4 regions of the Streptomyces sp. SJL17-4 genome follow, and region 4 is predicted to be linked to each of the others. Evidence: riboswitches for the same ligand, from Rfam matches in the RefSeq annotation. Region 4 holds a riboswitch; each other region holds the start of a gene.

Region 1 (3,249 bases), 2.7 Mb from region 4:
AGGACTGCGCCTCGTCGGCGGTCCAGCCGAAGACGTTGCCGCCCAGGGCGAGCGGGAAGACGTGCAGGTCGGAACTGCCCAGCGGGCGGAGAGTCGTCATGGTCGAGACAACCGTCCGCCCCGCCGGGCCTATTCCGTCGGCTCAGGTGGCGAGCCGGGGTGTCAGAGGCTGAGGCCCTTGGAGCGCAGCCACTCCGCCGGGTCGAGGCCGGAGCCGCCGGGCGTGTGCACCTCCATGTGGAGGTGGGCGCCGGTGACGTTGCCGGTGGCGCCGACGCGGCCGATCGTCTCGCCGGTGCCCACGGTCTGGCCGGCGGAGACCGTCATGGAGGACATGTGGGCGTACCAGATCTCGGTGCCGTCCGAGAGCTCCAGGACGACGCGGTAGCCGTACGAGCCGGACCAGCCCGCCGACTTGATGGTGCCGCCGTGGACGGCCTTGAGCGGGGTGCCGGTGGGGGCGGCGAAGTCGAGGCCGGTGTGGTAGCCGGAGGACCACATCGAGCCGGACTGCATGTAGGTGGCGCTGAGGCTGTACGAGGAGAGCGGCAGCGTGTAGCTCGCGGCGAGCTTGGCGAGGCGCTCGGCCTCGGCCGCCGCCTCGGCCTTCGCCCTGGCCTCGGCTTCCGCCTTCGCCTTGGCCTCCGCCTCGGCCTTGGCCTTCGCCTCGGCGGCCGCCTTCTCCGCCGCGTCGGCCTTGGCCGCGGCCTCCGCGGCGGCCTTCTCGGCCGCCGCCTTCTCCGCCGCGGCCTTCTCGGCGGCGTCGGCGGAGGCCTGCTGCTGCTCGGCCTGCTGGAGGATGCGGGCGCGCAGGGCCTCGCCCGCGTCGCCGGCGCCGGGCGCGGCCTTCGCGGCCGGGCCGTCCTGGGTGATCAGGCCGGCCTGCTGCATCTGCGGGGTCTTCGTGCCCTGCTCGTCGTCGACGGTGGCGTACGTGGCGACGGTGAGCGGGTTCGGGTTGGCGCGGGCCGCGCTGACCGTCTCGTGGGTCTCCTCGGGGAGGAGGTCGCCGACGCCGGGCAGGTCGTGGGCGTCCGGCAGGTCGAGGTCCGGGAGGTCCGGCAGCGAGATGGCCACCGGGGGCTTCTCCTGCGCGGTGGCGAGGCCACCCGCACCGACGGCCGCGATCACACCGACGCCGAGGACGGTGGAGGAACGGGCGAAGTTGGAGCGCTGCTTGACGACACGGTGGCGGCCGCCGGAGCGGCTCTCGGCGCGGAGGGATCCCTCGGTGGGGTTCCACTCGGTGTCCGGGGCGGCGGGGCCCGCACCACCACCGAAGGCATCGAAGGGGGCTTCGGGTGCGGGAGTGTTGGACGCCACGGAGGCGCGCTCCTTTCCTTCCTTCTCGCCTACCGGGTTAGCTGACGGGTTCGGAGCAGGAAGGTCTCCTACGGGCACGGTCGCACAAGTGCGAAGGGCCCGATTCACCCCAAGTAGTGGTTCCCCGGTTCCTTTTCAGGATTCGGCGCGTGCGCACGGTGCCGTCTCTTGCGACGGCTGGGACGACCGCGCTGCGTTATCGAACGTTAATAGACGCGGGGTGCCGATTCCAAGCTGTTCCTCTTGATCATTCATTGAATTGGGAGGGAATAGTCCGACTTGACCTCCCTTCAGCAAGGGACGCCGAAACCCTCGCTACCTGACGTTATGTCAATTGTTATCGCAGTGACACCTCGCGACTACGGTCGGTGACCGGGCCTGCCGCGGGGGGATCCGGGCCCGCCCGGCGGCACCACCGGCATCGTCCGGCGCCGCTTCGGCTGCCCCGTCGCCGGGCGGCTCACCGCGAGCAGCGCCATGTCGTCCGTCGACCCGCCGCCGGTGTGCAGCCGTACGTCGTCCACGAGCGCGTCGAGCAGTTCCTCGGGCCCGGGGAAGATCCGCCCGGCGAGCCGCTCCCCCGGGTCGTAGAAGACGCCCTCGGCGTTCCGCGCCTCCGAGAGACCGTCGGTGTAGAAGAGCAGCGTCGCGCCCGGCGGGTACGGCCGCGCCTCGGCCCGGTCCGGCCACGACGCCAGATCGCCCATGCCGAGCGGCAGTGCCGGCTCGCCGGGCTCCAGCGTGTCCAGGCTCCCGTCCGCGGACAGCATCAGCGGCGGCGGATGCCCGCGGTTGACGACCCGTACGAAACCGTCGAAGGTGCCGCCCCCGTCACCGCGCGGGATCTCGGCGAGGACGGCCGTGGTGAACCCCTCGAAGGCGTCGAGCCCATGACGGCGGGTGCCCTCCCGGGCCAGGGCCCGTTCGAGCCGCTGCGCCACGCCCTCCAGGGTCCGCTCCTGCTCGGCCGCCTCCCGGAACGCCCCGATGACGACGGCGACGGCCTCGACCGCGTCCAGGCCCTTGCCCCGGACGTCGCCGACCACGAGCCGCACCCCGTAGGGGGTGTCCTGGACGGCGAACAGGTCGCCGCCGATGAACGCGTCCGCCTGCGCCGCCTCGTACCGCGCCGCGCACTGCAGCCCGCCGATCCGCTCGGCGGGCGTCGGCAGCACCGCCTTCTGCGCGGTCTCCGCGATGACCCGCGCCGAGGCGAGCCGTTCACCGCTGCGGCGGACGACCCGGTTGATGAGCAGGGCGAGCACGGAGACCGTGAGCACCGTCAGGATCTCGGTGAGCGAGGGGATCTCGGTCGCGGTGCCGTTGTAGACGTGCAGCCCGACCGAGGCGAGGACGGCGGCGATCCCGGTGAGCAGCGTCGTGAGGGTGGAGAAGAACGGTGCCGCGATCAGCGGGGCGGCGGAGAACATCGGCGCCGCGCTGTACTTGGCCGGCGTCAGGACGTCGAAGACGACCCCACCCACGATGATCAGCGGCGGCAGCGCCCGGAGGAACCTCCGGGCACCCCCGTACGGGCCACGGCCCTCGCCGCCGCGCCGCCCACCGATCGCTCCTGGGAGGTGCCCCACCTGTGCTCTCCTGCCCGGTCCGTCCCCGCGGCCCGTACCGCGCCCTCCCAGGGTGGCCGCCGCCGCCCGGGGCGGCGACTCCCAGGGGGCCGACCGGCGTACGGCCGGGGACCCGGCCCGGCCACGCGCGCGGGGAGGCGCCGCGGCGGTCTGCGCGGGCAGGTGGACGTCGAAGGACCCCGCTTCCCGGCGGCCGGGCGGGCTCGGGCTACAGGTTCCGCTCCGCGTAGATCTCCATCGCGTCCCGCACGAGGACCGCGGTGCCCTCGCCGTGCTTGTCGTAGTTCACGGTGAAGCGCGGGTCGTCGACGTACATACGGCCGAGACCGATCACGTA
Region 2 (3,249 bases), 850 kb from region 4:
GACCAGGCCGCGCAGCACCTTGAGATGGGCCTCCGTGCGCCGTTGGGCCGCGCGGGCGGCCCCCAGGGGTTCGAGCAGCGCCCGCATGTCGAGCAGATCGGCCGCCTCCTGCTCGGTGGGTTCGGCGACATGCGCCCCGGCGTGGCGGCGGGTGACCACGAAGCCCTCGGACTCCAGGGTGCGCAGGGCCTCACGGACCGGGACCCGGGAGACCCCGTACCGGCGGGCGAGCTGGTCCTCGGTCAGCCGGCTGCCCCGCTCGAAGACACCGGAGACGATGTCGTCCCGGATCGCCGTGCATACCGAGTGCGCGGGAATGCGCATGTCCGACCTCCGCCTTGGTCTGCGCGAGTCAATTCCAGCGGCGCCTGTTCTGCGCCCGATCTGCGACTCTATTGCAGCGCGCCGGAATTTCCGATGCCCCGGCGGAATATCGGTCTCCCGCGACCGACGAAAAGCCCCGGCTCTGTACGAGCCGGGGCTTTTGCGATGCGGGTGGGGCGGCGGAACGGGCACTGGGGGCGGCGGCGGAACCGCCGGTCCTGCGCGAGGCGTCCTCGATCCGTCCTGGATCGGACGTCGACGCCGCGGGGATCAGACGTTGACGCCGCGGGCGCGCAGATACGAGATCGGGTTGATGTCGGAGCCGTACTCGGAGGTCGTCCGCGCCTCGAAGTGGAGGTGCGGGCCGGTCGAGTTGCCGGTCGAGCCCGAGATGCCTATCCGCTCACCCGGCTCGACGCTCTGGCCGACGTAGACCCCGATGGAGGAGAGGTGGCCGTACTGGGTGTACGTGCCGTCGTTCATCCGGATGACGACGTTGTTGCCGTACGCGCCGCCCCAGCCGGCCTCGACGACGGTGCCCGAGCCGACGGACACGACGCTGCTGCCGTAGGAGGCGTGGAAGTCGATGCCGGAGTGGCTGCCGGAGGACCAGAGCGAGCCACCGGTCTGGTAGCCGGTCGAGACGTACGTGCCCTCGACGGGGAGCTGGAAGGAGGCCAGGCGGCGGCGCTCGGCCTCACGGGCGGCGCGCTGCTCGGCCTCGCGGATCTCCTTGGCACGGGCCTCGGCCTTGCGCTTCGCCTCGGCCTTGGCCTTCGCCTTGGCGGCGACCTCGAAGGCCTCCTGCTCCTGGGCGGCGGCCTGGGCGTCGATCCGCTCGGCGAGGGAGTCCTCGGTGATCACCTTGGTGAGACCGGTGTCCTCGAGGGAGGAACGGTTCTCCGTGTCGGCGGCGAGCGCCGGGGAAGCGAGGGTTCCGATGACGCCGGTGGTGGCGAGCGTCGCCGCGCCGGCGATGCCCACGCCGCGGCGCGCCATCCGGCTCGGAGCACGATGCTTCCCGGTGGCACGGGTGAACGCCATGTAGGGGCTGGTCCTTTCCTTCCCTCTCGCCTACCGGGTTAGCTGACGGGTTCGGAGCAGGAAGGTCTCCTACGAGCCCCTCCGTACGAGACGAAGGCGCCCGATTCACCCCAGGGACTGCGTATGGGTCCCCGGCTCCCCAGGCTCGCGCCTGACGGGGACTCGGCGATGTCTGTCCGATGCCGCGGGTGCGGCACGTGCAACTGACGAACAGACGCACCGACGCTATGCGGATCGTCTTTCAATCACCAACCGGACACGCCTTTTGTAAGACATGCCACAGGGCATACGATCACCCTTGACCTTAATACGGACAAACAGGAGGACCCCGACGAACTATGCCGTCGGGGCCCTCCTTTGTCATGCCGGCGGCGTGAATCAGCCGGTCACGACGGTCACTTCACCGATCCCGAGCGCGCGCACCGGCTCCGCGATCTGCGCCGCGTCGCCGACGAGCACGGTGACGAGCCGGTCCACGGGGAAGGCGCTGACCACGGCCGCGGTCGCCTCGACCGTGCCGGTCTCGGCCAGCCGGGCGTACAACTGGGCCTGGTAGTCGTCCGGGAGGTGCTGCTCGACCTGGTCGGAGAGCGTCCCGGCGACGGAGGCCGCGGTCTCGTACTTGAGCGGCGCGACCCCCACCAGGTTCTGCACGGCCGTCTCCCGCTCGGCGTCGGTGAGCCCCTCCGCGGCCAGCGTCCGCAGCACCTTCCACAGGTCCTCAAGTGCCGGGCCGGTGTTGGGCGTGTCGATGGAACCGCTGATGGCGAGCATCGAGGCGCCGTTCCCCCGGCCGTCCGAGCGGAGCACCTGCCCGAAGGCACGCACGCCGTACGTGTAGCCCTTCTCCTCGCGCAGGACCCGGTCGAGCCGCGAGGTGAGGGTGCCACCGAGGCAGTAGGTGCCCAGGACCTGGGCCGGCCAGACACTGTCGTGGCGGTCGGGTCCGACCCGGCCGATCAGCAACTGGGTCTGGACGGCGCCGGGACGGTCCACGATGACGACCCGTCCGGTGTCGTCGGCGGTGATCGGCGGCATCGGGAGCGGCTCGGCCGGCTCGCCGGTCCAGGCGCCCAGGGTCTCGGCGAGGACCTTGTCCAGGTCGACGCCGGTGAGGTCGCCGACGACCACGGCGGTGGCCGTGGCGGGCCGGACGTACGCCTCGTAGAAGGCGCGGACCGCGGCGGCGTCGATCGCCTCGACGGTCTCCTCGGTGCCCTGGCGCGGCCGGGACATCCGGGCCTCGGCCGGGAAGAGCTCCTTGGAGAGCTGCTTGGCGGCGCGGCGGGACGGGTTGGCCGTCTCGTGCGGGATCTCGTCGAGGCGGTTGCGCACCAGGCGCTCGACCTCGGTCTCGAGGAACGCGGGCGCGATCAGGGCCTCGGAGACGAGACCGAGCGCCTTGGGCAGCCGGGAGACGGGGACCTCCAGGGAGACCCGTACGCCCGGGTGGTCGGCGTGCGCGTCGAGCGTGGCGCCGCAGCGCTCCAGCTCGGCCGCGAACTCCTCGGCGCTGTGCTGGTCCGTGCCCTCGAAGAGCGCGCGGGCCATGATGGTGGCGACACCGTCGAGGCCGGCGGGCTCGGCGTCCAGCGGGGCCGGCAGGAAGATCTCCACGGCCACGACCTGCTGGCCGGGGCGGTGACTGGTCAGCACCGTCAGGCCGTTGTCCAGGGCGCCGCGGTCCGGGGCCGGGAAGGCCCAGGGCCGGGCGAGGCCCGGCGTCGGCTGCGGGTGGAAGTCCATGCTCGTCAAAGACGCGGCGGCGTCGGTCACTGGTCCGCTCCCTCTTCCTCGTCGCCGTCGGCGTTCTCGCTCTGTTCGGTCGCCAGGGGCTCGTAGACCAGCACCGCGCGGTTGTCGGGGCGCAGCGTGGCCGCG
Region 3 (3,249 bases), 3.8 Mb from region 4:
GCCGATCGGGGCGATCATGAACTCCTGGATGTCCACGTTGGAGTCGGCGTGCGACCCACCGTTGAGGATGTTCATCATCGGAACGGGCAGCAGGTGCGCGTTCGGGCCGCCGAGGTAGCGGAAGAGCGGGAGGTCCGAGGCCTCGGACGCGGCGTGCGCGACGGCGAGGGAGACGCCGAGGATGGCGTTGGCGCCGAGGGAGCCCTTGTTCTCGGTGGCGTCCAGGTCGAACATGGCCTGGTCGATCAGGCGCTGCTCGGTGGCGTCGTAGCCGACGAGCTCCGGGCCGATCTGCTCGATGACGGCGAGGACGGCCTTCTCGACACCCTTGCCCAGGTAGCGGTTCGGGTCACCGTCGCGAAGCTCGATGGCCTCGAACGCACCGGTGGAGGCGCCGGACGGAACAGCAGCACGACCGGTGCTGCCGTCGTCGAGGCCGACCTCGACCTCGACCGTGGGGTTGCCTCGGGAGTCCAGGATTTCCCGGGCTACGACGACGTCGATGGACGGCACGAGCATCTCCTTTTTGGGATGTGACGCTGGATGTGACGCAAGGTCGGTGCAGGGTCGCTTGGCCTTGCGACAAGAGCCTAACCGGCTCGGGGGCTCCGGCCAGCCGGGCGCCCGCCCGCTGGGACGAAAAAGGACCCGAGGGCATGCATCTCGGGACGAAGGACCCCAGATCTACCAGTCGGTAACCACGGAGTCCTCCTGAAACGGGGGAACCCCGGCCCGACGCGCACGGGGGAGAGACGCGTCGGGCCGGGGTGGTCACCGCGGGAGGGTCGGAGGGTCCGCGTGAGCCGCCGGACTCACGCGGGCCGCCGGGCTCACTTCAGGTGAAGCTGCTGGCCCGGGTAGATGAGGTCGGCGTTGTCGACGACGTCGTCGTTCAGCTCGAAGAGCTCGGCCCAGCCGCCCTTGACGCCGTGCGCCTGGGCGATCTTGCTGAGGGTGTCGCCGGTCACGACCTTGTACTCGCCGTCACCCTTCTTGACCTTCTTGCCGGTCGGGGTGGTGACGGTCTTCTTCGCGGCGGCCTGCGGAGCGGCCTGCTGCTGCGTGGCCTTCTTCGGGGCCTGGCGCTGCTCGCTGCGGGTGGTCGGCTGCTCGGCCTTCCGCTCCTGCTGCGGCTGCTGCTGGGTGCTCTGCTGCGGCGCGCTCTCGGTGGCGCCACCGTCGTACGAGGCGCCGGAGAGGCCCACGCCACAGGACGGCCAGGCGCCCTTGCCCTGGCCCGCGAGGACCTTCTCGGCGATGGCTATCTGCTGGGACTTCGACGCCTGGTTGGCGGTCGAGGCGTAGGCGGTGCCGCCGTACGCGGCCCAGGTGGAGGCCGAGAACTGCAGGCCGCCGTAGTAGCCGTTGCCCGTGTTGATCGACCAGTTGCCGCCGGACTCGCACTGGGCGACGCGGTCCCACTCGGAGGCCGTGGCGGCCGAGGCGGTGCCCGCGGTCATCAGCGGGGCGGCCACGGCGACACCGGTGACGCCGACGAGCGTGGCGACCTGGGTGGCCTTGGAGGGACGGCGGTGTTTGCCCTTGCCGGAAAACAGCATGGAGATTCTCCTCACCGACGCCTGTGAGGTGAGCTGTCGGGTTCGGGCCGGAAAGTTGCCCGGCCGCGTGTCCTAGCACGCGGCTTCACCCCAAGCCGATCGTCGGCCGTCTGTCTCAACGGCCGGGGCCGGCACTTACCTTGGGTCCCCCACTCCTGCCTTCGGCGCTTGCGCGACGACTGTTCCCATCGGCCGACGGCAGGATTCGGCGTTTCGGTCGACGGGGCCCGCGGTGGCGAGCGGTGACGACCGTAGACACAGACCCACCGGAAGTTCAAAGAGGCGTATTGCGGAAATAACGCCCCTACTTGCCTTCCGATGGGGGGTGTTTGTGCAGGTGAGAGGTGACGGGAGCAAAGTTTGCGGGCGTGACACGCCAGTTGGGGCGAAGAGACCCATGTCTCACTTGCCCAGAACCGGACATACGCCCCCGAATCACTCCGCCGACGCGGTCGAACCGTTCGTCAGGTCGAGAGCCTGACCAGGGAGGATGAAGTCCGGATCGAGGCCCACGGTCTGCCGGTTGGCGTCGTAGAGGGCGGTCCAGCCCCCGGGGAGTTCGTTCTCCTGTGCAATGTCGGACAGATTGTCGCCCGGCTGCACGAGATAGGAGCCCGAGTTGCCCTGACTGTCAGTTGCGTCCGTTTCCTTCGAAGCGTCAGCCGGCGCCGCCTTCGGGGGCTTTTCGGTCAGGTTGTTGTCCGATGAAGCATGTCTACCCGATTCAGCGGAACTGTCCGGGTTGCCGGTTTCCTCCGGCGCGGCGTCACCCCGGTGCTTCCCGGTTCCGGGAGTGGCCGACGACACGTCATCCGTCGGCGCACCGGGCTCGGTGGCCCCCGGCGCGTCAGGGGTGCCGGGCGTACCCGGCGTACCCGGCGTAAGGGATGTATCGGGCGTGCCCGGAGTGGTGGGCACGGTCGGGTGGCTCGGGTCGGTCGACACGGAGGGGCTCGCCGGGGTGGTCGGCGTGACGGGAGCGGTCGGCGAGACGGGCGTGGCGGGCGCGGTCGGCGAAGCCGTCCCCGTGCCCTTCTTCGCGTCCTCGGACCCCTTCGCCCCCTCGGCGGCCTCCGAGGTCTCCTCGGAGGTCCCGGGCAGACCCGTGGTCCAGTTCGACTCGGGAACCGGCCCCGTGGGGGCCTTGGGGACGCTCGCGGGACCGGGGTCCACGCCCGGCGACGTGCCGTCGTTCGTCAGGCCGGCGATCGGCGCGCAGGTGGCCCACTCGTTGGAGCCCTTGGCAAGGGCCTTCTCGGCCACCGCGATCTGCTGGGCGCGACTGGCCAGATCGGGGCTGGGCGCGTACGTCAGGCCACCGTTCCGCTCCCAGCTGTCCTGGGTGAACTGGAGCCCGCCGTACATGCCGTTGCCGAAGTTGGCGCTCCACTGGCCGCCGGACTCGCATTCGGCGACCCGGTCCCAGGTGGCTGCGTCGGCCGCGGAGGCGGACCCGGTGGCGAGCAGCGGCAGCGCCATGGCGGAGCCGGTCACACCCGCGGCGACGACGATTGCGGGGGCCTGACGGGGGCGACGGTGACGTCCGTTCCCGGAACGCATAGGAGCGCCTTTCGCGTGACGACTAGGAGGGCGAGCCCAGTTGCCGCACATGGCCGAATTACTCAACCACGTTGACGAACCGAGCTGACGGGGAAGGTAGCCGTATTCGAACGCTCATCACAAGTCGATG
Region 4 (3,249 bases):
GACCTGCGCGGCGCGCAGGGCCACCCGGGTGTGGCCGTCGGGCGACAGGTGCAGCCGGTCGTCGTCCCAGGCGCGCCGGTCCTGTACGGACTTCAGCGACCACAGGTCGAGGACCGGGCAGCCGTAGCGGTCGGCGATGGCCCGGACGTGCCCGTTGTACGTGGCGATCTTGCCGCGCAGGTGCTTGAGGAGGATCACGTCGCGGGTGTCGAAGCCGGTGGTCACCATGACGGTGCCGACGGCGGAGGTCAGTCCGGCGACGGCGCGCTCGAAGCGCTCGGCGACGTCGTCGGGGTCCGTGCCGGGGCGGATGATGTCGTTCCCGCCGGCGCAGAAGGTCACCAGGTCGGGGGCGAGTTCCTTCGCCCGGGGGACCTGTTCCGCCACGATCTGGTCGAGGAGGCGCCCGCGTACCGCCAGGTTGGCGTAGCGGAAGGCGTCGTGCTCCGGCAGCTGGTCGGCGAGCAGCACCGCGAAGCGGTCCGCCCAGCCGACGTACGTCCCGTCGGGCCCGGGGTCTCCGACGCCCTCGGTGAAGCTGTCACCGATCGCCGCGTACGACCCGAATGCGTTCTTGTCTCTTGATCTCGAATCGTCTGCCACGGGTGCACATCCTTCCCCTTCGGATGTGACTTACGCGACCGTAAGGAGGGGTTGACGCCGGGTGACATATGCCACCGATAAAGAATTTGCCAAGCCGGAATAGGCCGAAGGCCCGGCACGTGGGTGCCGGGCCTTCGGGGAGCTGCTCGTGTCAGCGGGGGACGCTCCGTCAGACGGAGACGCCGTGCTGACGGAGGTAGGCCAGCGGGTCGACGTCGGAGCCGTAGCTCGGCGAGGTGCGGATCTCGAAGTGCAGGTGCGGGCCGGTGGAGTTGCCGGTCGAGCCGGAGAGGCCGATCTGCTGACCGCCGGAGACCGTCTGGCCGGTCGAGACGGAGAGGGAGGAGAGGTGGGCGTACTGCGAGTAGTTGCCGTCGGCGTGCTGGATGACGACCTCGTTGCCGTAGGCGCCGCTCCAGCCGGCGGAGACGACCGTGCCGGCGCCGACGGCGCGGACGGCGGTGCCGGAGGAGGCGATGAAGTCGACACCGGTGTGGTAGCCGGAGGACCACATGGAGCCCGAGGCGCGGTACGGGGTGGAGAAGCCGCCGCTGACCGGGGCGACCCAGCCGGAGGCGGAGGTCGAGGCGCCGGAGGCGGAGGCCCCCGACGACTGCGAAGCCGACGAGCCCGACGACTGCGTGCTCGCGGCCGGAGCGGCGGCGCGCTCGCTGCTCCGGGAGGCACGCGTGCTGTCGCCGTTCTTCGAGGAGCTCTCCGCAGAGGCCTTCGCCGGGCTCTTGGGGGCGGCGGCCTTGGGCGCGGCGCTCTTCGGTGCGGCCTTGGCGGTGCTCTTGGCGCCGAGGGTGAGCTTCATGCCCGGCAGGATGAGCGAGGGGTCCTCGCCGACGACCTGACGGTTGTCGGCGTACAGCTTCTGCCAGCCACCGGTGAGGTCGTGCTCGGCGGCGATCTTCGACAGGTAGTCGCCCCGCACGACGGAGTACGTCTTCGGCGCGGCCTTCGTGGCGGTGGGCGCGGCCTTGGCGACGGCGGGGGCCTTCACCTGGGCGGCGGCGGTGACGGCCTGGCCGGGAGCGGCCGGGGCGGCCTGCTCGGCGGCGTGGGCACCGGTGGCACCGAGGAGCGGGAGGGCGACAACGGCGCCTCCCGTACCGGCGGCGGCGATTCCGCGGGTGAGGCGGTTGGACTTGATGCGGCGGTGCTTACCCTTCGCGGGCATGGCGAATTCCTCTCCGGCGCCTACGAGGTGAGCTGTCGGGTTCGGACTGGAGATGTCCGGTCACGCTCTCGCGCGACTTCACCCCGAGCCGTCCTGCGTCGCGGGACCGGCGTACTTCCTTGGGTCCCCCGCTCCTGCCACGCATGGGATGGGTGGAATTCCGGACGGTGGCAGGATTCGGCGGTCCGACCGGATTGACGGTGACGCTAGACGAGCGGGGTCGGCACGAACAAGCCACGGATTTCTCCCGGCTTTCCCCGTACGGCCTTTCACCCGGAATTCCGGTCACCCTCCGTGGATGACGGACCCTCGATTTCCTTTTTGCGCAGGGCATTTGCTTCGGGCGTCCGGCCACGATCCGTCACTTCTATGACCCTGCTCACGCGCCGAGACTCATCTCACCTGTAAACAGGGCGCGTTATACGCAACGCCTCAATTCGGACAGATCACCCATTCCCGTCCAGGGGGGTGCGCCATCACAGCCCCACCTGGATGATTGCCCCTGGAACCGATCTCGCGTCGGGCACCCGAACGTCGACCATCAGGAGCATCCGTGACGCAGCAGCTGCCGCAGGTCCCGCCCATCGAAGCGAACGAACCCGAGCTGGCCGAGGTCCGCAACTTCCGGGATGTGGGCGGCCTGCCGACGACGGACGGGCGCGCCGTGCATCCCGGCCGCCTCTTCCGTAGCGGCCACCTCGCCCACGCCACCGAGGAGGACGTCACCTTCCTCGACTCGCTCGGACTGCACACCGTCTTCGACTTCCGGAACCTCGCCGACCGGAAGATCGAGGGCCCGGACGTCGAACTGCCGGGCGTACGGAACGTGAACATACCCCTCAACGACCCGGCCGACGGAAAGGAGTTCTGGAAGCTGGTCCGCGACGGCGACATCGAGCAGCTGCGGGACATCCTCGGCGACGGCAAGGCCGCAGCCCGAATGTCCGACTCGTACCGGAAGATGGTGGTCGAGCGGACCATGGAGCACAGCCGGATCCTGCACTCGCTGGCCGAGGACAGCCTCCCCGCCCTGATGCACTGTGCGGCCGGCAAGGACCGCGCGGGGCTCTCCATCGCGATCACCCTGCTGGCCGTCGGGGTCGAGCGGGAGGCGATCGAGGCCGACTACGTGAAGTCGAACGACCCGCACCGCCGCTACAAGGTACGCCGCAGCTCCACCGCCCCGGACGCGATGTCGCCCGAGGTGATGGAGCTGCTGAGCCCGCTGTTCGACGCGCGGGTGGAGTACCTGCGGGGCGCCTTCGAGACGATCGAGGCGACCTGGGGCTCGGTGGACACCTACCTCACCGAGGGCCTGAAGCTGTCCCCGGAGACCCGCGAGCGCCTCCGCGAGCGGCTGCTCACGGAGGCGTGACCAGGGCCTACCGGTTACCGGGGCCTACTGGTTCTGGCCGCCCAGCATGAACAGCAGGTAGAGGAAGCCGGCGAAGAGGTGCCCGGCG

What was found. A riboswitch is a leader RNA that binds a small molecule or an ion and turns the genes downstream of it on or off. The one in region 4 is predicted to bind cyclic di-AMP.
Region 1: it holds a riboswitch for cyclic di-AMP, as region 4 does, so the genes downstream of both, N5875_RS18475 (M23 family metallopeptidase) here and N5875_RS06305 (LysM peptidoglycan-binding domain-containing M23 family metallopeptidase) in region 4, are expected to answer to the same signal.
Region 2: it holds a riboswitch for cyclic di-AMP, as region 4 does, so the genes downstream of both, N5875_RS09790 (M23 family metallopeptidase) here and N5875_RS06305 (LysM peptidoglycan-binding domain-containing M23 family metallopeptidase) in region 4, are expected to answer to the same signal.
Region 3: it holds a riboswitch for cyclic di-AMP, as region 4 does, so the genes downstream of both, N5875_RS23460 (transglycosylase family protein) here and N5875_RS06305 (LysM peptidoglycan-binding domain-containing M23 family metallopeptidase) in region 4, are expected to answer to the same signal.

Annotation. Positions count from the first base shown of each region.
Region 1 covers NZ_CP104578.1:4,148,371-4,151,619, forward strand. Annotated here, with positions in the region: gene N5875_RS18470 (aldo/keto reductase) at 1-100, opposite strand, end outside; gene N5875_RS18475 (M23 family metallopeptidase) at 163-1,323, opposite strand; cyclic di-AMP (ydaO/yuaA leader) riboswitch at 1,335-1,481, opposite strand; gene N5875_RS18480 (PP2C family protein-serine/threonine phosphatase) at 1,683-2,891, opposite strand; gene N5875_RS18485 (MerR family transcriptional regulator) at 3,121-3,249, opposite strand, start outside.
Region 2 covers NZ_CP104578.1:2,268,794-2,272,042, forward strand. Annotated here, with positions in the region: gene N5875_RS09785 (GntR family transcriptional regulator) at 1-324, opposite strand, end outside; gene N5875_RS09790 (M23 family metallopeptidase) at 595-1,368, opposite strand; cyclic di-AMP (ydaO/yuaA leader) riboswitch at 1,381-1,546, opposite strand; gene N5875_RS09795 (pitrilysin family protein) at 1,747-3,114, opposite strand; gene N5875_RS09800 (pitrilysin family protein) at 3,141-3,249, opposite strand, start outside.
Region 3 covers NZ_CP104578.1:5,203,242-5,206,490, reverse strand. Annotated here, with positions in the region: gene eno (phosphopyruvate hydratase) at 1-519, opposite strand, end outside; gene N5875_RS23460 (transglycosylase family protein) at 831-1,559, opposite strand; cyclic di-AMP (ydaO/yuaA leader) riboswitch at 1,563-1,736, opposite strand; gene N5875_RS23455 (transglycosylase family protein) at 1,995-3,119, opposite strand.
Region 4 covers NZ_CP104578.1:1,419,383-1,422,631, forward strand. Annotated here, with positions in the region: gene N5875_RS06300 (SGNH/GDSL hydrolase family protein) at 1-603, opposite strand, end outside; gene N5875_RS06305 (LysM peptidoglycan-binding domain-containing M23 family metallopeptidase) at 773-1,786, opposite strand; cyclic di-AMP (ydaO/yuaA leader) riboswitch at 1,791-1,951, opposite strand; gene N5875_RS06310 (tyrosine-protein phosphatase) at 2,340-3,161, shown strand; gene N5875_RS06315 (DUF6126 family protein) at 3,186-3,249, opposite strand, start outside.